One region of the Paenibacillus tianjinensis genome, then DNA from elsewhere that is predicted to be linked to it. Evidence: predicted binding sites of a transcription regulator. Region 1 holds the regulator's gene; each other region holds the start of a gene.
The links. Region 1 encodes Rex, which represses fermentation and respiration genes when NADH is low (regulators of the CRP and FNR family bind a similar motif). Its sites were predicted from a motif close to TTGTGAAATATTTCACAA; they were not measured.
Positions count from the first base shown of each region.

Region 2: a site for Rex is predicted at 3,296-3,313, ahead of adhE (bifunctional acetaldehyde-CoA/alcohol dehydrogenase). Genes of this name have one in related genera too.
Region 3: a site for Rex is predicted at 1,894-1,911, ahead of JRJ22_RS07755 (flavocytochrome c). Genes of this name have one in related genera too.
Region 4: a site for Rex is predicted at 2,948-2,965, ahead of JRJ22_RS27355 (formate/nitrite transporter family protein). Genes of this name have one in related genera too.

Region 1 is NZ_CP070969.1:3,940,939-3,946,419, reverse strand. It holds gene dinG (ATP-dependent DNA helicase DinG) at 1-1,765, shown strand, start outside; gene JRJ22_RS17935 (redox-sensing transcriptional repressor Rex) at 1,934-2,587, shown strand; gene JRJ22_RS17930 (amidohydrolase) at 2,574-3,875, shown strand; gene JRJ22_RS17925 (cell wall elongation regulator TseB-like domain-containing protein) at 3,912-4,430, shown strand; gene JRJ22_RS17920 (hypothetical protein) at 4,911-5,453, shown strand; gene JRJ22_RS17915 (AAA family ATPase) at 5,446-5,481, shown strand, end outside.
Region 2 is NZ_CP070969.1:4,398,343-4,403,823, reverse strand. It holds gene JRJ22_RS20595 (carbohydrate ABC transporter permease) at 1-555, shown strand, start outside; gene JRJ22_RS20590 (carbohydrate ABC transporter permease) at 557-1,429, shown strand; gene JRJ22_RS20585 (ABC transporter substrate-binding protein) at 1,561-3,033, shown strand; gene adhE (bifunctional acetaldehyde-CoA/alcohol dehydrogenase) at 3,389-5,481, shown strand, end outside.
Region 3 is NZ_CP070969.1:1,795,898-1,801,378, forward strand. It holds gene dcuS (DcuS/MalK family sensor histidine kinase) at 1-607, shown strand, start outside; gene JRJ22_RS07750 (response regulator) at 604-1,335, shown strand; gene JRJ22_RS07755 (flavocytochrome c) at 1,929-3,473, shown strand; gene JRJ22_RS07760 (NAD(P)/FAD-dependent oxidoreductase) at 3,559-4,797, opposite strand; gene JRJ22_RS07765 (hypothetical protein) at 4,977-5,210, shown strand; gene JRJ22_RS07770 (spore coat protein) at 5,259-5,481, shown strand, end outside.
Region 4 is NZ_CP070969.1:5,888,197-5,893,677, forward strand. It holds gene JRJ22_RS27350 (molybdopterin-containing oxidoreductase family protein) at 1-1,637, opposite strand, end outside; gene JRJ22_RS27355 (formate/nitrite transporter family protein) at 2,020-2,847, opposite strand; gene JRJ22_RS27360 (FAD-dependent oxidoreductase) at 3,091-4,455, opposite strand; gene JRJ22_RS27365 (formate--tetrahydrofolate ligase) at 4,795-5,481, opposite strand, start outside.

The DNA of each region.
Region 1 (5,481 bases):
TAGTCCCAGAGAAGAAGCCCTCACCGCGGCACAAATGATTGTGTGGCTGACCCAGACCCAATCTGGTGATGACGAGGAGCTGAACTTGAACGGCCGGGGCGGCGACTTTTGGGAGACTGTGGCGAGTGATACTGACTCCTGTCTGGGCCGCGCCTGCCCATGGTTCCGCAAATGCTATTATCACCGGGCCAAGCATGAGGCCGGCATTGCTGATGTGGTCGTTACTAATCATTCCAAACTGTTCGCCGATGTGAAGGCCGGGCATCAGCTGCTTCCTGCTTACGAACATCTTGTGATTGATGAAGCTCATCATCTGGAGGATGTGGCCGGCAAGCATCTTGGCATGCAGATGAAGTATTTCACGGTAGCCCACACCCTGACGCGGCTGTATAAAGACAGCCGTAACGGACAGCTGCCGGCGCTGCGCCAGACTCTCCAATCCTCCGGCAGCGAAGAGGCTTCCGAGTGGAGCGGTGTGATCGACAGGATCTATCCCGATCTGCTGACGGTTAAGGAAACCTGGGATGCACTCAGCGACAAGCTGTTTGGCCTCCTGCCTGAACGAAGTGACGCAGCAGCGGGTGAGGCCGGGCAGCTGGTGACACGCCTTCATCCCGGTAAGAAGCCGAAGGACTGGGATGAGCTGGCTGCATTAGAAAATACGCTGAATTTAAGCCTTAGCGATATTATCCGCAGAGGCGACAAAATGCTCAGCGAGATGCGTGATACAGAAAGCCAGTCCTCATCGGACAGTCTGGTGACTGATATTGGCGGCTTGTTTAAGGATCTAGCCTCAATCCGTGAACAGATCCGTTTCTTCATGGGTTTAAATGACGAGAACATCGTTTATTGGATGGAGGGTAGCGGCAACTACCGCGGCAAATCGCTGCAGCTGTATGCCGTTCCGGTTGATGTCAGCACACAGCTTAAGGAGCTGTTCTTCGACAAGAAGAAGAGTATTGTGCTGACATCAGCGACACTTTCCGTGGATAAATCCTTCCAGTTCATGATCGATAATCTTGGACTTAGCGAGGCCGCCGAACAGGACCGTCTGATGACAGCACTGCTGCCTTCACCGTTCAAATACCGCGAACAGGCGCTGCTTGTTATTCCGCGTGATTTCCCCAGCGTCAAGGGCAGTGTGGGGGATGCCCGCTTTGTGGATAAGCTGGTGCATTCACTGGCGGAAACGGCGGTCGCAACCAAAGGCCGTATGCTTGTGCTGTTCACCTCTTATAAGATGCTGCGTCAGGTATATGACCCGCTTAAGGAAGCACTGGCATCTGAGGATATTACGGTCCTTGGCCAAGGGGTGGAGGGAGGCAGCCGCAGCAAGCTGATCCGGCGGTTCCAGGACAGCTCGGCTTCGGTGCTGCTCGGGACCAGCAGCTTCTGGGAAGGTGTTGATATACCCGGAGAGGCACTGACTTGCCTGGCGATCGTCAGACTTCCGTTTCAGCCGCCCAACCATCCGCTCGCAGAGGCGAAGTCCGAGCTGCTACAGGCTCAGAAGAAGAATCCTTTCATGAAGCTGTCTGTTCCGCAGGCGGTTATCCGCTTCAAGCAGGGGTTTGGCCGGCTGGTTCGGACGGCTCAGGATCGGGGAATTGTCATTGTATATGATACCAGGGTCATCGAAGCCTATTACGGGAAGTATTTCCTGTATTCTCTTCCCGGTCCCAAAATGGAGCATATGCTGACAGATCAGATGGTTCCGAGAATTGAAGAATGGCTTGAAGGCGGCAATGAGTCCAACATTCAGTGACCTCCTTCAGCAACCGGAAATTGCAATTATCTTGTACTGTTTTGTTCTGATAGTTTGACCATAAATGTTCTAAACTCCGCATGCGCGTTCCCGGTTATGCTGCTGGAACGCGCCTCGCGGATTCATAAGCTATGCATTAGTGTGATTTTTATTTTAGGAGGAGAAAACATGAAATCGGATAAAATATCGGAGGCTGTTGTCCGCAGGCTCCCTGTGTACCTGCGTTTTCTGAACGATCTCCAGAAACGTGAAATCGCCACAGTTTCCTCTCAGGAGCTAGGGCAGAAGCTGGATCTCAACCCGGCTCAGATCCGTAAGGATCTGGCCTATTTCGGTGATTTTGGCAGAAAGGGCATTGGATATGATGTATCCTACCTGATCGAGAAAATCCGCCACATCCTCAAGCTTGACCAGCAGATCAACGTGGCTCTGGTCGGTGCCGGTAACCTCGGTCACGCCTTGTCCAACTATAACGCCTATTTGAAGGATACGATGAAAATTACGGCTGTCTTTGATTCTTATGCGCCTAAAGTGGGACAGAAGATCAACTCCCTGACTGTTCAGCCGATGGAAGAGCTGGGCCAGACGATTCGTGATCAGGGGATCCGGATTGGGATCATCACCGTTCCGGACAACGAAGCTCAGAATGTAGCTGATATTCTGGTGGAATCAGGGATCGAAGCGATCCTGAATTTTGCACCGGTAATTTTAAAAACCCCGCCAACAATTCGCATTCATGCAGCCGATTTTACAACCGACCTCCAGAGTCTGGCCTATTATTTGCATGATGGAAAGGAAGAACATTCGGATGAGCAGGAATAAGACAGTAATCGAAAATGGACGCTTCCTCGTACCTGGTTCGGTGCAACCCGTCCTGAGCGGTTATATGACCATAGAAAATGACCTGATCACATACATAGGGGAAGACAAGCCCGCCTTTGAAGAGGGTGTCCTGACCGTTGACGGCAGCCGCCTGCTGTTTATGCCGGGTCTGATTAATACTCATGGCCATGCAGCGATGTCGCTTCTGCGCGGCTATGGTGATGATATGGTGCTTCAGAGCTGGCTGCAGGAAAAAATGTGGCCGATGGAAGCGAAATTCACCGGAGACGATGTATACTGGGGGACTGCCTTGTCTGTTCTCGAGATGCTGAAGGGCGGCACAACGACCTTCCTGGATATGTACGATCATATGGACCGTGTTGCAGAGGTGACAGAGCAGTCCGGCATCCGTGCGGTGCTCATGCGCGGTGCGATCGGTCTATGCCCGGAGGATGTGCAGAACCAGAAGCTTGCCGAAGCCGTAGAGTTCGCCCGGAACTGGCACGGCAAGGCAGACGGCCGGATTACGGCAATGCTCTCGCCTCACGCTCCGTACACTTGTCCGCCCGAATTTTTCATGAAATTTGTGCAGGCAGCCCATGATCTGGATTTGCCGATGCACACGCATATGTCCGAAACGCGCCATGAGGTAGAGCAAAATGTGGCCGATTACGGCCTGCGCCCGGTGGCTCATCTGGAGAAGCTCGGTATGTTCACCAGACCGTCCCTGATTGCCCATGGTGTACATTTGAATGATGAAGAAATTGAGATTCTGGCCCGTTATAAGGTTGGCGTATCCCATAATCCGGGCAGTAACCTGAAGCTCGCGAGCGGAGTTGCCCGTGTACCTGAATTGCTGAGAGCCGGAGTGAAGGTCTCGCTCGGAACTGACGGAGCAGCCAGTAATAACAACCTGGATATGTTCGAGGAAATGCGGCTTGCAGCGCTGATCCATAAGGGTGTAAGCGGAGATCCGACTGCAGTACCGGCTCCGGAAGCACTGCTGATGGCGACAGAATACGGCGCTGCCTCGATCTATCTGAACAATGTCGGGCGCCTTGCCGCAGGTATGAAGGCTGATTTTATTGCTATTGATATTGACCAGCCTCATTTGCTGCCGCATTCTGATCTGCTCTCCCACGCCGTATATTCGGCAAGTGCCAAGGATGTTGAGCATGTCTGGATTAACGGCCGGCAGGTTGTAAAGCACGGCCGGTGTCTGACGCTGGATGAGGAAGAAATCCGCCGTAAGGCGCAGGAAACCTTTGAAAGCCTGCTCAAACGGTAATTTCAGGTTGTTATTTTAAGGAAAGGGAGCTGCACTTTGAGGAAAAGGAAAAAATGGCTTCCGCTGGGGATTGGCGTGGTGCTGCTCCTTTTGTTCGGACTCGGGCAGTTCTATGCCTATATCATGAAGGACCAGTGGAATGAGCGGAACGCAGCCAAGGAAGTTGCTAAGTCCCGTGCCGGACTGACGGAGATCACTAAAGCGCAGAAATCGGTGTGGGATGAAAATTCAGTCTACTGGGTGCTTACAGGGAAAAACAGTGCCGGGACGAAGCTTATGGTCTGGGTCCGTTTTACAGTTGACGGTAAACCTGCTGGCGGCGCCAACGATATCTATGCGGAAGAGCTGTCAAAAGGGACATCGGAGCAGCAAATCCGCGCTATTATAGCCGCTCAGCTACCGGGTGCAGCAATTAAGAGGCTTCTTCCGGGTGTGTTTAACGGTGAATACGCATGGCAGGTTTTTTACAAACTGGACAACAGGTATTATTACCAGTTCTACCGGTTCGCGGATGGTACGGCGATCGGTGAGGGCTATAGTCTTCCAAACAAATGAGATAGTGTAGGAGAAGCAGGCGGCGGGTGGACAGGTAACTGTTTACCTGCCGTTTTCTTTTTTTGATGAAGCGTATTGATGATGCATGATATAGACAATGATGTATATGATTGATATATACGATGATGAGGAACAGCACAGACTGCCGGAACTTCGCCGTTTATGTGACTAGTAAAATTAATATCTTGCTAGAATAATATTTTCGCAAATTTGCAAACAATCCGGCAAAAAGACCTGAATGAACTAATCATTCAGGTCTTTTTTGTCGATATAGGGGCAAAGAGCAATAAAACACCCAGAAATTAGTATCGAAAATTTTAAATATATTCACAATTTTATTCGGAATCGTATATACACATATGATATACTACTATTTGTATTAAGACATGCCAAAGAGCATGTCAGAATCGGAAACCTGTTTGACACGCTATCTATTGCATTCATATAGTTATAGCCCCACATCTGAGAGGAGGACGTTTCTTGAAATTACGTCTTGTGCCTGTGCTTTTAACGTCTTTGTTGTCTGCTGCGCTGCTCTTTGGAGGCTGGTATTCCTATCGCCAGTTCGCTGTGCAGGAGCCGCTCCAAAAGATTGTATCATCCTACGAAGGAGTCAACGATTCACATATTACTATTAACCGTAAAGAGGTCACTTTGAAACTGGATCTTGCACCCGGCACGAAATTGCGTGAGCTGGTGCAGTATGTGAACACGGAGGGCAGTTCCGCCATTGACGGACGCACCCTGAAGCTTGATGTAAATCAGCACTCCAGCGCCCTGCTTGACGAATATTGGGACAAGGCGATGTTCTCTGTCGCTGAAGCGATGGAGAGCCGTAAATATACACTTATCCCTGCCAAGCTGGATGGACTTATCGCGGAATATTCGCAATATAAAGATGTGACTGCAACGACAGAAATTGATGACAGTAACGTATATGTAAGCCTTACAAACGGTAAAGAGAGCAAATTTATCATTTTACCCCGGGTTCCAGGAGCGATAGGAGTGTGGAACAATGCCTAAGTATTGGAAAGAGGTTCTGACCGGATTT
Region 2 (5,481 bases), 460 kb from region 1:
CGGGTAGCAGCTTATCTTCCCTATGTGATGCCTGCGGTAGTTCTTTATGGGCTGTGGAGATGGCTCTATGATCCGGTCGGACCGATTAATGCCTTGCTGGGTACGCTTGGGGCGGACCAGATCCCTTTTTTGACGGACAGCAGGTGGTCTATGCTCTCGCTTGTATTTATGGAAACATGGCAGCAGTTTGGCTCGGGGATGCTGATCTATCTGGCCGCCGTGCTCAGTATTCCGCGTGACTGGTACGAAGCGGCTGAGATTGACGGAGCCGGTGTCTGGGCGCGTATCCGCCATATTACACTGCCATCCCTGCGCAATCTGATTGTCCTGATGCTGATTCTGCAGATCATCGCGACCTCTCAAGGATACCAGTCACAGTTGGCGCTGCTGGACGGCGGGCCGAATAAGACCACACTTACCTATGCGCTGCTGATCGTGAAGTATGCCTTCACCAGGCTTGATTATGGAACGGCGACGGCGTTTGGCATGCTGATGTTTATCGTCCTGAGCGGCTTGGGTATTTTACAGTTCAAGCTGGGGAAGGAGGATAACTAGAATGAAGAGCGCAGAGAGAGGGATTTTGTCCGAACATGATCTGAAAAAGACAAGCAACAAAGTCGTCTACGGCCTTATGGTATTCCTTATTGCCATAATGGTTTTCACCATGATGTATCCAATCCTGATGACCATGTTCAACGGCTTGAAGTCCAACCAGGAGGTCAACTCCTTCCCGCCGCATTTTTTCCCGCAGGAGTGGCATTTCAGCAATCTGAAGGATGCTGTGAATTACATTGATCTTCTGATGTTCCTGAAGAATACCCTGTATATATTTGTAGGGAATATGGTAGTGACACTTGTAGTGCTCGGCATGGCCTCGTTCAGTATTTCCCGGATGAATGTGCCGTACCGGAAAGCCTTCTATTTCTTTTTCCTGATGACGCTGTTTATCCCGGCAACCAGTTATATGATTCCGAACTTTGTCAATCTGAAGGAGCTGGGCCTGCTCAACCAGTATGCGGCATTCTGGCTGCCAGCCGGAGCGAATACGTTCCTTTTCCTGCTGCTGAAGAACTTTTTTGACGGAATTCACCCGGAAATCTTTGAAGCTGCGCGGATTGACGGAGCCTCGGAGCCGAGAAGCTTTTTCTCCATTGCTGTTCCGCTGTCCGTGCCGATTTTTGCTACGCTGGCCATCTTTATTTTTTCTACAGCGTGGAACGACTGGTTCTGGCCGTCACTGGTCATGCACACGGAGGATAAATATACGCTCGCGACTGCGATCTATAAGTATGTTATCAACGTCAAGGCGCTGAATACGAACATTAAGTTTGCAATTCTCTTCCTGGTGTCACTGCCGCCGATTCTCGTGTTCCTGATCTTCCAGAAGTTCATCATGCGCGGAGTAACCTTGTCGGCTGTGAAAGGATAAGCACGGATAACCGGTTTTATATGGAATCGTAAACCTGCACATGAAAGGAATATAAATACACCTCGTTTGTAAACGATTTCTCTTTTAAGATGAATTTGTAAGTTAATTATGAATTGAAAAGGGGAGTTTCAATGCGTAAATTTTCCAGCGTATTAGCAGGTCTCCTTGTGGCCGGTTCGTTGTTATCCGCTTGCGGCGGCAACAATAACAACAACGGAAATGCCCAGGGAAATACAGGGGAGGAAGCGTCTCCGGCACCTGCCACAGCAAATACGGAAACAAATACTGCTGCAACAAATGCACCTGCCGATGATATTACCCAGAGAAAAGTAACGATCAAAATCCACTATCCGACGCCTGACCTGACAGAGATGCGGGCGCAGGAGGACGACCGGATCAAACGCTTTCAGACGGAATATCCGAATGTAGAGATAATCAAGGACGACTGGCAGTACAATGTCAGTGAAATCGGAGTGAAAATGGCCGCCAATGAAGCGCCAACCTTCTTTAACACCTATGCTACAGAAGCCAAATTCCTGGTGGAAAAGGGCTGGGCTGCTGATATTACGGAGCTGTGGAACAAATATGAATACAAGGATCAGATCAATCCGGTGCTGCAAAATCAGTTCATCATTGACGGTAAGGTCTACGGTGTAACTCAAAAAGGGTATGTAACCACAACAATGATTAATAAGAAGATGCTGGATGACAAAGGCGTAGCCGTTCCGGCGATGGACTGGACCTGGGATGATATGCTGAACACCGCCAAAGGGGTAGCTGATCCCAAAAAAGGGATTTCCGGAATCGCCCCAATGGGGAAAGGTAATGAAGCTGGCTGGAACTGGACCAACTTCCTGTTCGAAGCCGGCGGGGAGATCCAGAATGTGGAGGGCGGCAAGGTCGTTGCTACCTTTAATTCCGAAGCAGGGGTAAAAGCACTGGATTTCTATAAAAAGCTGAGATGGGAAGCGAATGCTATTCCGCAGGACTGGGCACTAGGCTGGGGGGATGCAGTCGGGGCATTCCAGCAGGGGCGTACAGCGATGGTAATGGCCGGCTCCGACGGCGTCATTGAACAGGCACTGAACCAGGGCGGACTCAAACCGGAGGATGTGCTCACCTATCCAATGCCGGCAGCTCAAAAAGGCGGCAAGCATACTGGAGTACTTGGCGGCGACTACCTCGTAATCAACCCGAACGCTTCTAAAGATGAGCAGGAAATGGCCTTCCGCTATATTACATTTGATTATTTCTCTGATAAAGGCCTGGGTGCGCTAGATGCGATTCTGCAGCAGCGCAAGGCGGACGGCAAGTATTTTATCCCGCCGCTTCTGGACTATTATGCTGCTGATTCTGATTTCGGCAAGAAAACAAAAGCCGTATACGACAAGTATTCCGACATTGTGTACCAATACAACCCTGACATTATGGCTCTGCTGGATGGTAAGCCTGAAGCACAGTACAACACTCAGGATTATTATGCAACTATGTCCAATGTGATCCAGGAGCTGTTCTCCAAAAAAGGCACAGACTCCAAAGCGCAGCTGGATGCTGCCGCCAAAACGGTGCAGGAGAAATTCTTCGATACTATTAAAGTAGAATAGAATACGCTGGTAACGCCAGAAATGAAAACAAGACGGGCCATTCTTCTGAATCGGGAGAACAGCCGTCTTGTTTTTTTGTTTGTCAAAATCAGACAAAAAGCAGCAATTTCAAATTCTCGTGAACCTGGAGAACCTGGGTTTCAAAAGTCAACATGAAACCGTAATATAAATATTACCAAAATATTTTTATAAAAAATGGAACTAGAACCTGATTATGATTGAATGAAAGCGCTTTGAAAACAAATCAAAAAAACTTTATACTTTGTGAAAGAATTCACTATACAAGACGAGGAGGATGTGATAAGATAAATGTGTAGAGAAAAACAACCTAAAAATTGACAGGAGGACGAGGGAGATGGCAGTTAAAAACGAAGTCGCCGCCCAAGTGAAACAAACCACCGCTGAAGAGTATATTCAGACTTTGGTGGATAAAGCAAAGAAAGCCCTGGATGCGTTCATGGAGCTAGATCAAGAGCAGGTTAACACAATCGTTCATGCAATGGCGTTGGCAGGTCTCGACAAACATATGTACCTGGCGAAATTGGCCGTCGAAGAAACAGGACGCGGAGTATACGAAGACAAAATTACGAAGAATATCTTCTCAACTGAATATATCTGGCACGGAATTAAGTACGACAAGACAGTAGGCGTTATTGAAGATAACACTTATGACAACTTCCAGAAGATTGCTGAACCAGTCGGAATTGTAATGGGGATCACACCGGTAACCAACCCAACATCCACCACGATGTTTAAAGCATTGATCGCCGCTAAGACACGTAATCCTATTATATTCGGTTTCCATCCATCTGCGCAAGAGTGTAGCGCGGCAGCAGCCAAAATTCTTCATGATGCAGGCGTTAAAGCTGGTGCACCTGAGAACTTCATCCAATGGATTGAACTTCCTACTATGGACAAAACAAACGCACTGATGAACAATCCTGACGTTGCACTGATCCTGGCAACCGGCGGATCGGCAATGGTTAAAGCAGCTTACAGCTGCGGCAAACCGGCACTCGGCGTAGGTCCTGGTAACGTACCTGCCTTCATCGAGAAGAGTGCTAACATCGATCAAGCAGTAACAGACATCATCCTTTCCAAAACCTTTGATAATGGTATGATCTGTGCTTCCGAGCAAGCCGTTATTATTGAAGAAGCAATTTTTGACCAAGTGAAGAAGAAAATGATCGCGAATGGCTGCTACTTCGTTAACAAAGATGAAGCTGCTAAGCTGACCAACGGCGCAATGAACGTAGAAAAATGCGCAGTTAACCCGGCAATCGTAGGTCAATCGGCAGTGAAAATCGCTGAAATGTGCGGTATTCAGGTTCCAGCCGGCACGAAGATTCTGGTAGCTGAAATCGAAGGCGTAGGCACTAAATATCCGCTGTCCGCTGAAAAGCTCAGCCCGGTTCTGGCTTGCTACAAAGTTAAAAATGCAGACCAAGGTATCGAACGCGCTGCAGAAATCGTTGAATTTGGCGGCATGGGCCACAGCTCGGCTATCCACTCCAACAATGAAGAAGTTATCATGAAGTTCTCGAACCGCCTGCAAACAGGACGTATTCTTGTGAACTCGCCTTCGACACATGGCGCCATCGGCGACATTTACAATACGAATATCCCTTCGCTTACCCTGGGCTGCGGATCTTATGGTCGCAACTCGGTATCGCAGAACGTTACTGCAATCAATCTGATCAACGTGAAAAGGGTGAACCGTCGTACCGTGAATATGCAATGGTTTAAAGTACCTGACAAAATTTACTTCGAAAAAGGATCCACTCAGTACCTGACTAAAATGCCTAACATCAGCCGTGTAGCAATCATCACGGACCCTATGATGGTTAAACTGGGTTATGTAGAAAGAGTAGAGCACTATCTGCGTCAACGCCAAACACCTGTAGCAATTGAAGTGTTCTCGGAAGTTGAACCGGATCCATCGACTACTACAGTTGAAAAAGGTACTGCTATGATGAACAGATTCCAACCGGACTGCATCATCGCACTCGGCGGCGGTTCCCCAATGGATGCTGCAAAAGGAATGTGGTTGTTCTATGAACACCCGGATGCTGACTTTGACGGATTGAAACAGAAATTCATGGATATCCGCAAACGTGTCTACAAATTCCCTGAGCTGGGCAACAAAGCGAAATTCGTTGCAATCCCAACAACATCGGGTACAGGTTCGGAAGTAACTCCGTTCGCAGTTATTACTGACAAAACAACTGGCAACAATACTAAATACCCATTGGCTGATTATGAGCTGACTCCAGATGTTGCGATCGTTGATCCAGAGTTTGTATACAGCTTGCCTAGAACTGCTGTTGCTGATACCGGTATGGACGTATTGACACATGCAATTGAAGCTTATGTATCTGTAATGGCTAGTGACTATTCCGATGGTCTGGCAATCAAAGCAATTCAATTGGTATTCCAGTACCTGGAAAA
Region 3 (5,481 bases), 2.1 Mb from region 1:
GCTGCGGGCAGGCGCGCATGAGTTCATGAATAAGCTGCACGTTATTATGGGAATGACGCATATGGGACTGTATGATGAGCTGCAGCAGTATATCTCGGGGACAGTCAGCAACTATCAGAACGAAATCGGGTCCATCACCCGCATGATTAAGGACCCTGTAATGGCCGGATTTCTGCTGGGGAAGCTCAGCCGGGCACGGGAAGCGGGGATTAATCTGCTGCTTGCGGAGGACAGCTATCTGCCGGAAGCTGCTGATCCGCAGACGATCCATGAGCTGATCACTATCGCCGGCAACCTGCTTGACAACGCAATGGAGGCGTTAGAAGGGCAGGAGGTTAAGGAAATTGAGCTTGCTTTTCATTATGAGCACGGGAGTTTGTGCTGCACGGTGGAGGACAGCGGTCCGGGAATTCCCGAGCTGCTGCAGAAGCAAATCTTTGAACAAGGGTTTTCGACCAAAGGAGAACAGCGTGGGATCGGACTGTACCTGGTGCGTAAAAGTGTAGAGAAACTGGGGGGACGCCTTCAGCTCATCTGCGGTATGGAACCGGGAACTACCTTCATCGCGATAGTGCCATATGCTGTTAAGGGTGAGGAGAATGTATGAATATTAAGGTACTGATTGTCGAGGATGATCCGATGGTCGCGAAATTCAACCGCCACTATCTGGAGCAGGTGGAGGGCTTTGAATTCGCAGGCTGGGCCTCTACGGGTGAGGTAGCGGTGGAGATGCTTGCAGCACAGGTAATTGACCTTGTCCTGCTGGATATATATATGCCCCGGACCAGCGGACTGCAGCTGCTGTCCACTCTCCGTGAGAAGGGGAGTACGGTCGATATTATCGTCATCTCCGCTGCCAGCGACAAGGCCAGCATCCGCAAGGCGCTGCAGCTCGGAGCCGTAGATTACTTAATTAAGCCATTCGAGTTTGCCCGGTTTCAGGCTGCCCTGTCTGCTTACCGGGAGGATTATACCTTGATGAAGCAGCAGGAGCCGCTCAGCCAGCAGCAGCTCGATAAGCTGCTGCGGCATCCGCCTGGAACAGAAGAGGACAAGACGGCAGCACTGCCTAAGGGGCTGTCCGAAGGGACACTGGACAGTATCTGGAACACTATACAGCAACTGGAGAGGCCTATATTTTCAACGGAGGATATTGCGGAGAATGCCCCGATTTCGCGGATTTCTGTGCGAAAGTATCTGGCGTTTCTGAAAGATGCTGGAGTACTCGACATGGAGATCAGCTATGGTGCTGTAGGGAGACCGGTGTACATGTACACGGTTACTCCTGTCGGGCATGACATCATTACGAAATACATCAGCGGCAGCAGCCGTTAAGGGGCCTTCGGGCCTTTTTTTTTTATTTCTGATTCACTTTGTGTGTGCGCGAGTGGTACGGTACGGAATCAAAGGGAAAGGTCCCGTTGATTCCGTCCCGTACGGGCTAAAGGCTGGAATCAGCGGGAAAAATACCTCTGATTCTGCCACGTACGGGCTAAGAGCTGGAATCAAAGGGAAAAGTCCCGTTGATTCTGCCACGTACGGGCTAAGAGCTGGAATCAAAGGGAAAAGTCCCGTTGATTCTGCCACGTACGGGCTAAGAGCTGGAATCAAAGGGAAAAGTCCCGTTGATTCTGCCACGTACGGGCTAAGAGCTGGAATCAAAGGGAAAAGTCCCTCTGATTCCGCCACGTACAGGCTAAGAGCTGGAATCAAAGGGAAAAGTCCCCCTGATTCCGCCACGTACAGGCTAAAAGCTAGAAGCAAAGGTGAAATCCCTCTAGTTCTGTCCCGCACCGGCCACATGCAGTCCCGCTTTGGCCGGTTACTTTAGTTACTAAACGTTTTCTTTAGTTACGTATACTTTCAGGAAGAGGGGCTTTGCCGCTATGATAATTGTGAAAATATGCACAAGGGGGCAGGGTTTACAGATGAAAAAGAAAACAGCAGCCGCTCTTCTTCTCGTTCTCTCCGTTATACTTATTATCGCGGGATGCGGTAACAACAGCAGCAATAGCGCAAGTGAGAGCAAGAGCAAGAACAGCACGGCAACCGCAACTAACGCGCCAAAAGAAACAGAAGCTGTTTCGGGGGCATCCGAAGCAAGCTATACACCGCTCGATCAATTGAAAGATAACTATGACATTATCATTATCGGTGCCGGCGGGGCAGGCATGTCTGCAGCGCTTGAAGCGAAGGCAAAGGGCATGAATCCGGTTATTTTTGAAAAAATGCCGGTTGCCGGCGGAAATACAACGAAATCCTCTTCGGGAATGAACGCTTCCGAAACCAAATTCCAGAAAGAGCAGGGGATTGAGGACAGCAATGATCTTTTCTATAATGAGACGCTAAAAGGCGGTCACGATACCAACGACAAAGAAATGCTCCGTTTCTTCGTTGATCAGTCCGCGAGTGCGATTGACTGGCTGGATTCGATCGGAATCCGTTTGAACAATATTACGATTACCGGCGGTATGAACGAAAAACGTACACACCGTCCTGAGGACGGGTCTGCTGTAGGCCAATACCTGGTTAAAGGTCTGGTGCAAAATGTTCAGGACCAAGGCATTCCGCTGTTTGTAAATGCCGATGTGAAAGAAATTACTCAGCAGGACGGTAAAGTAAACGGCGTTAAGGTCCTGTTTAACCAGGCTGACGAGAAAACGATCACTGCAGCAGCAGTTGTTGTGACCACCGGCGGTTTCGGTGCCAATACGGATATGATCACTGAAGTCAGACCCGATCTCAAAGGATACGTGACTACCAACCAGATTGGCAGCACGGGTGACGGCATTAAGATGATTGAGAAGGTTGGCGGTACGACGGTGGATATGGATCAAATCCAGGTTCATCCGACCGTGCAGCAGGAGAAATCCTATCTCATCGGGGAAGCGGTTCGCGGCGAAGGGGCTATTCTTGTTTCGAGTGAAGGCAAACGGTTCACAAATGAACTGGACACCCGTGATAAAGTCACTGCGGCAATCAATACACTAGCTGAAAAGTCTGCTTATCTTGTATTTGATTCCGGTGTTAAATCCCGTGTGAAAGCCATCGGGCAATATGAGAAAATGGGATTTGTGATCCATGGGGATACACCTCAAGCTTTAGCTGAGGCCATGAAGGTTCCGGCAGACCAGCTGCAAACTACAGTGGACACTTGGAACAGCGCTGTGAAAAATAAACAGGATGCCGAATTCGGCAGAACAACAGGCATGGACAATGACCTGTCCGCAGGTCCTTACTATGCCATCAAAATTGGCCCGGGAGTTCACTACACTATGGGCGGTGTAAAGATCAACACCAATACCGAAGTTCTGGATAAAGACGGTAATCCGATTACCGGCCTGTTTGCAGCAGGTGAAGTAACGGGCGGGCTGCATGGCCAGAACCGGATCGGAGGCAACTCTGTTGCCGAGATTATTATCTTTGGCCGTCAGGCAGGAATTAAATCCGCTGAATTCGTAAAAGCACAATAAGATCCGACTTCTGCAGCGTGCTAACCGGCAAAATGGCAAACACCAGCCGCCAGGGCTCAAAGGAGCCCGGGCAGCTGGTGTTTTTTTAGGTCTGAACTGCAGGAGCAGGGGACGGCTTGGCGGTCCGTGTCAGCGAGAACAGCTCAAGCTCGGGCCGGTATTTGCCGGCAAGAGTATCGGCGAGCAGTTCAGAGGCAATCATGCTATAGACCGTTCCGTTACCGCCATAGCCTTCAATGAAATAACAATGGGGGAACTCCGGATGCGGCCCCACATACGGCAGCCCGTCGCGGGTGGAGCCGAAAACTCCCCCCCAGCAGTATTCCACTTCTACTCCCCTGATTTCCGGGAACAGCGCTTCAAGCTCTTCCAGCAGCCGCCGGCTCTGTGAAATAACTCGTACCTCCCGCCGTTCCGGAGTCGTCAGCTGCTCATCTTTGCCTCCGGCAATAATGCATCCGTCCGGGGTTGTGCGGAAATACAGGTAAGGCCGGGCCGTTTCCCAGATCAGACTTTGTTCATGCCACTTGGGAAGCTTTTTTAGGGGCCGGGTCTTCATAGCATACGTGTTGATCAGCTTGGCCCCCCGGTCTTTTTTCATTTCCTGTGTCTCATACCCCATCGCAAAAATCACATGTTTAGCAAAGATCCGCCCTTGGTCAGTGTAACAGGTAACTCCTTCCGCGCTGAACTCATAATGCCGGGCTTTAGTGTGCTCAAATATGTTAACTCCGCGGGAATGTGCCTTGCTGATCAGGCTGTGGACAGTACGGAAAGGGTTGGTTTCCGCATCACCACTGGAATACAAAGCCGCAGGCTTGGAAAAAGCGTAATGGGCACGCACCTTGTCCTCATCCCAGAATTCTGCGTCAAAGCCGTGTGCCGTCAGGGTTTCGTATTCCTGCAGAAGTAGAGGAACATCCTCGGGAGTGCTCGCATACAGCAGGGAGCTGCGGGGAATAATCAGCGGATCGATGTCCAGCTGGTCCGGCAGCTCCAGAATCTTGCCTAAGGCCCTCTTGCACAGCTTATAGAACAGTACCCCTTGTTCTTCACCGAACGTGTTGATGCAAGAGGTCAGCGACTTGTCATTGGCGATTTGCAGAAGGCCGGTGTTAGCGTGGGAGCTGCCGTTGCCGGTAGCCCTTTTATCAATCAGGACAATATCTGCCCCGCTGAGGGATAGACGGTAAGCGGTCATAGCTCCGCCCATACCTGCGCCGACGATCAGACAATCGCAGGTGATATCTCCTTCCAGTGAAGGATAAGCCGGCGGATTAGGTAATGTCGATTCCCAGGGCAGCTGCCCGCTGATCAGGTTCATCTGTTGATCTCTCCTTAATGAGATTCCGGTAGGGTAGTATTGGCGGAGATGCCTGTTCTAATACAACGGCCTTCCTCCAGTTCATAATGAGGCCGGGCTGTTCCAAAAAGCACATAAAGCATAGGCTGCCGCGGCATAATAAGAACTGCTTGTACAACTAGAAGGAGGGAATTCAGAACATGCAATCAACCCAAATGCAGGCACTCAGCGGTAAAGAGCTGGAATACATCTCAGACTCCATTTCCAACGAGGATTTGCTCATTAAGCAGCTGGCTGCTACCGCAGGTACGACCCAGAACTCTACGGTTCACCAGATTTGCGTTCAGCAAATCCAAAGCCACTCTCATCACATGAGCACGCTCATTCAGCTGCTGCAGCAGCACCAGCAATATGCGCCGACACAGCCTCAATAATCAGCTTTGCATGCAATCCAGTCCAAACAAAAATAGGAGGTAATGCTAGTGTACGCACAAAACGGATCGGCATTTATGGCAGATGAGGACCTGCTGACTATGATTCTGGATGACCTGAAACGGACAGTACGCGAGTATACGACAGCGGCTACCGAATCCAATTGTCAAACCGTGCGCCGGGTCTTCAATGACTTGACCATGGATACACTGCGTATTCAGGGGGATCTGTTCAACCAGATGTCTCAGATGGGATTCTATCAAACACCAGACA
Region 4 (5,481 bases), 1.9 Mb from region 1:
AGGCCGGCCTGCTCCATCGCTTGGGAATAAAGCTCGATTTTGCCCGAAGGGGTAGGCAGGTTCTCCAGATAATGCGCTTTAGGCTTCATGTCCAGCTTGACGAACCGTTCCGCCATCAGCCGTTCCAGCGTGACCCCGTTCATATACGGATTGCTGGGATGGTCAAGCGTCTCACGGATCATCTCAAGCTCGGACTGGCCGAAGATTTCCGGTTCAAAGCCCATGGCCTTCCCCAGCAGCGAAAAAAGCTCCACATTGCTTTTGCACTCGCCCTGCTTCTCTAGAACAGGCTCCTGGAGCTGCATATAATGATGCCAGTAAGAGCCGAATAAATCCGTATTCTCAAAAGTCGAGGTGGCCGGCAGCACAATATCGGCATACAGCGCCGTGTCGGTCATAAACAGATCATGCACAACCGTGAACAGATCCTCACGGGCAAAGCCTGCCTTAACCTTATCGGCATTAGGGGCAACCACAAGCGGATTGCTGCAGTAGACGAACAGGCTCATAATCGGCTGCTCTTTCAGCTCCAGCGCCTCGCCGATCCGGTTCATATTTATGCTGCGTCCCCGCGGATTGCTCCGCAAATCGGGACGGGCCAGCGCCCGGGCGTTGGTCGAGGAATAGGCGCCGTTGGACTTGACCGCCCCTCCGCCCGGCTTCAGCCACGCGCCGACCAGCGCCGGCAGACAGGCGATGCTGCGGACATTCATCCCGCCATTGTCGTGATGCTGCAGACCGTTGCCGATATGGATATACGGAACCTGCGCTTCGCCATACATCTTGGCAAGCTGTTCGATATCCTGCACAGCCACGCCGGTAATCTGCGACACCAGCTCTGGTGGGTAGCCCAGCGCCTGTTCACGCAGTTCCTTATGTCCTACTGTGTACTTTTCAAGAAAGGCATCGTCTGTCAGCCCGTCCCGGAACAGAATATGCATCAGTCCAAGCGCCAGTGCGGTATCTGTACCGGGGTAGAGCGGCAGGAACCAGTCCCCCCACTGGGCTGTCCGGTTGCGGTGCACATCAATGACTACTACCTTCGCGCCGCGCTTACGCGCCTGCTCCGCGAATACGACCTGATGCATGTTGGTACTCACAATATTGCCGCCCCAGACGATAATCAGATCGGCATTTACCGTATCCTCCGGGCTGGCTCCCCCGTCCATTCCCATAGTGTACACCCAGCCGGCCGTGCCGGCCGCGCTGCAGATTTTGGCATCCAGCCGGCTTGCGCCCAGCCTGTTAAAGAAGCGCCGGTCCATGCCGCCCACGCTGAGCACGCCCATATTGCCGTAGAAATAGTACGGGAGGATGCTCTCCGGCCCGTATTCCTGTGACAGCTGCTTGAAGCGCCCGGCAATTTCCGTAATCGCTTCATCCCAGCTGATCTGCTCGAAAGCTCCGCTGCCCTTTGGGCCGGTGCGGCGGAGGGGATGCATCAGACGCTCGGGATGGTGTACGCGCTCCGCCATGTTCCGCACCTTATTGCAGATGGCTCCCCGGGTCACCGGATGCTCGGAATTACCTTCTACTTTTACAATTTTTCCATCCTGTTTATGCACCAGCAGTCCGCAGGTGTCTGGGCAATCCAGTGGACATACCGCCGGAAATATGCCGTCCTTGCTATGCTTCAAGGCAATAGTCCTCCCTTTTGTATTGGGTATGATGATCTCTTGAGTTCATAATATAGCTTATCTTTTCATTGTAAGCCCAGCTCTTCCGGGCGTAAAGAAAATAGCTGTAAACGCCCTGTTTCGTTCTAAGAATCCCCGGGTAATAGAACATATGAAACACTCCCTATTTATTCGCCGTGAGCCCGATTTCGTTCCCCCGAGTCGGATATGCACGGCGAATTTTGTGTTGTCCATATTAGAGAATCCCCATATTAAAAAGACATTCCCTGGGCGTTCCTCCCCACACATCCGCATAAGCGGACTGGAGAAAAACAAGCACAAGGAATGTCTATGACAGTAAGCGTATCTTATAAGTTCAATTCAGGCTGCCTGAGCCTGTAACTTAAGCGTGTTTCTTCACACCGGAAGCAGCTACGCCTTCTACCGCTTGAACAGCTGCAGGCGTTTTGCGCAGATAAGCCATATAATAAGCTGCCCCTACAAAAATAGCTCCCCCGGTGAGATTGCCGAGCCAGACCGGAGCAAAGTTGCCGAAATACTGGGCCCAGGTGAAATGTCCTTCGAATATAGCAGCAGGGATCAGGAACATGTTAGCTACAACGTGCTGGAAGCCGATAGCTACGAAGGCCATCGTCGGGAACCAGATCCCGAGAATTTTGCCGCTGAAATTATCCGCTCCGTAGGAGAGCCAAACTGCCAGTGCTACCAGCCAGTTACAGCCAATCCCCGAGACAAAAGCCTGCAGGAAGGTTACATCAATCTTATGTTCGGCCATATCGACCAGTTTATCCAGGTACACTCCATCTGCCGTAAGACCGACCACGTGACCGAAGAAATAAGCAACGAACAATGCACCTGCCAGGTTGCTGAGCGTAATCAGCACCAGGTTCTTGATCACTTCCCAGAACGAAATCTTCTTCGCCATGAATGCCAGCGGTACCGCCATCATATTACCTGTCAGAAGTTCCCCTCCGGCAAGCAGCACCAGAATAAGCCCTACCGGGAAGACGGAAGCCCCGATAAAGTTAGCGATGGAGCCCCATTCCTTCGGAGCGCCGGCAATGACGCGAATATCCAGTAAAAATCCGAGCGCAATAAACGCTCCTCCCAGAAAACCGAGAATGAGTACAGCGGCAAGCGGGTTGTGGGCTTTCTTGATCCCGTTCTCTACCGTGACCTCGGCGATCTGCTGCGGTTTGTTATAAGCCATGATTCCTATCCCCTTCTATTTACTTAAAATTTGTTCCTTTATGCCATTGTAGCGTGATCCCAATCACATTTACGTGATAAATGTCACCTCAAGAAAGACTTCGTGAAAGTTTTCACTGACATGTCAAATTTACCTTAGGAAGGAGAAGGTGCATAGGATAAAAAACACACGGGGGCAATTTTTCAGAGTCCGTGCAGACAGCACAAAAAAACCGGAGCTGCGGCTCCGGTTTTAAGCTTTTTATTATACAGTTACGGGTTCTTTACGCTCGATAGTTTTCGGCAAGGCCTGAAGGCCGGCTGTATTCAGGAAGTTCCAAGGCTTGTTGTAATGCGGCTGGAAGAAGAAATCAATGAAGGCCAGCTGGTCTACGGTCATACGGTTCTGAATGCAGACCGACACGGTATTGATCGATTGGGTCAGATCCATCTTGGACATAATCTGTGCACCGAGAATCCGGCGGGTACCGCGGGCATAGACCACTTTCAACTGCACCTGTTCAAAAGTTGGCATAAATTCTGGACGGTAGTTGTCGGTAATCATTACGCTTTCTACATCCATACCTTCAGCCTTCGCTGCATCCTCAGTCAGACCAGTGCCGGCGATGTTATCTTCATATATTTTGATTCCCGAAGTTCCCTGTGTTCCCATGTAAGGAATGGTGTTCTCCACCAGATTGCGGGCGACCAGTGTTCCCATACGGACGGCATTTGTTGCCAGCGGGATATAGGCATGCTGTCCGGTCGGGTTGTAATGGATCGCACAGCTGTCACCGGCAGCGAAGACATCCGGCAGGCTGGTCTGCATATAGTCATTGACCATGATGGCGCCATTAGGCAGCATATCTACCTGCCCCTTCAGCAGCTCTGTATTCGGACGGAAGCCGATGCAGAGGATAACCAGATCTGTCTCATGCTCGCCTTTGCTCGTAATCACTTTGGTCACTTTACCGTTCTCACCGGCAAATGAGCTTACCTTTTCACCGAGCGCCAGCTTAATACCGTGATCCTCAAGCGACTGCTGGATCGGAGTGGTGAATTCTTCATCCAGATATTTGCTGAGGATGCGGTCCTCGCCATCAATCAGCGTAACCTGCTTACCGTTCATCTGGAAGGCCTCTACCAGCTCAACGCCGATATATCCGGCACCAACAACCGTAATTCTGTTGACCTGTTGTGCTCTTTCAATAATGGTATTGGAATGGTTATAGTTCTTCGAGAGCAGAATGCCGTCCAGCTCCATGCCTTCCAGCTTCGGAACGATCGGCCATGAACCAGTCGTCATGATCAGCTTGTCATAGGAATCATTGAATTCCTCACCGGTCGCCAGATTGCGGGCGCGCAGCGTTTTGCCGGCTGTGTCTACCTTGATGACTTCATGGCGCATCTTAGTGGTAACACCGAGTTCAGCAAGCTTTTCCGGTGACGAATAGAACAAGCCCTGCGGATCTTTAATGACTCCACCCACATATAGAGCAATACCGCACGACAAGAAGGAAATATTATCATTGCGTTCGTAAACCGTAATCTCGGCATCCGGGTAAAGCTGTGCGGTATTAACAATTGCGGCGGTTCCGGCATGGGTACATCCAATGACTGCTACTTTCATGATTTCTTCCTCCTCCAAATTGACAAGCATATTTATTTGTTTTTATTTGTGATTAATTTCACTTTATATACTGATTATATTGTGATTTTTCTCACATTACAAGTATAATTGTGATTTTTCTCACATTGTTCACAAATGGGTTCGTCTGATGCCGCGTTAGCTGCAGCCTGTGCCCTGCTCCGATTGCCTTAGTTTCTCCGAACGGATGCAGTTTATGTCCTTCGGCAGCAGGGAGCAGGAGGAAGCGGAGGAGAATTCAGCTGTGAATAAAAACAGTGCCAGGCGGATTCCGCTTGGCACTGGGAGTTTATAGGATATGCACTCTATAATAAGGCTATTCTATTCCAGACCGTGAAGTACACCGTCTTCGTCCACCCGAAGCCCTTCAGCCGCCGGCTTGGCCGGAAGTCCCGGCATGGTGACGATATTGCCTGTTATCACAACAGCAAAGCCGGCGCCAAGCGACAATGTAATATCCCGGATGCCCATTGTGAAGCCCTCAGGGGCGCCCAGCAGTCTCGGTTGGTCAGAGAAGGAATACGGGGTTTTGGCCATGCATACCTGAAGCTGCTGCAGGCCAAGCTTCTCGATGACGGCCAGGCTGCGTTTCGCCGCCGGTGAGAAGGCTACCCCGGAACCGTGATAAATTTCAGTGACGATTTTGTTGATTTTGGACGGAATGTCCAGATAATCCTCATACAGTGGAGCGAACTTCAGAGCCTGATCGCGGCCGAGCAGCTTTTTCAGTTCGGTTGCCAGCTCCTCCCCGCCCGCACTGCCCTCGGCCCATACCTTAGAAACAGCAGCAGGTACGCCCAAGCGGCGGCAAGCCTCCAGCACATCGCCTACCTCATCCGGCGAATCGCCTTCAAAATGATTTAGCGCCACCAGTACCGGCACACCGAATTTACCGAGATTCTCAATATGGCGCTCCATGTTCGCAAGTCCCGAGAGCAGCGCGGCCCGGTTGCCGGCATACAGCTCTTCCTTGCGCACACCGCCGTTATACTTCAGTGATTTCACCGT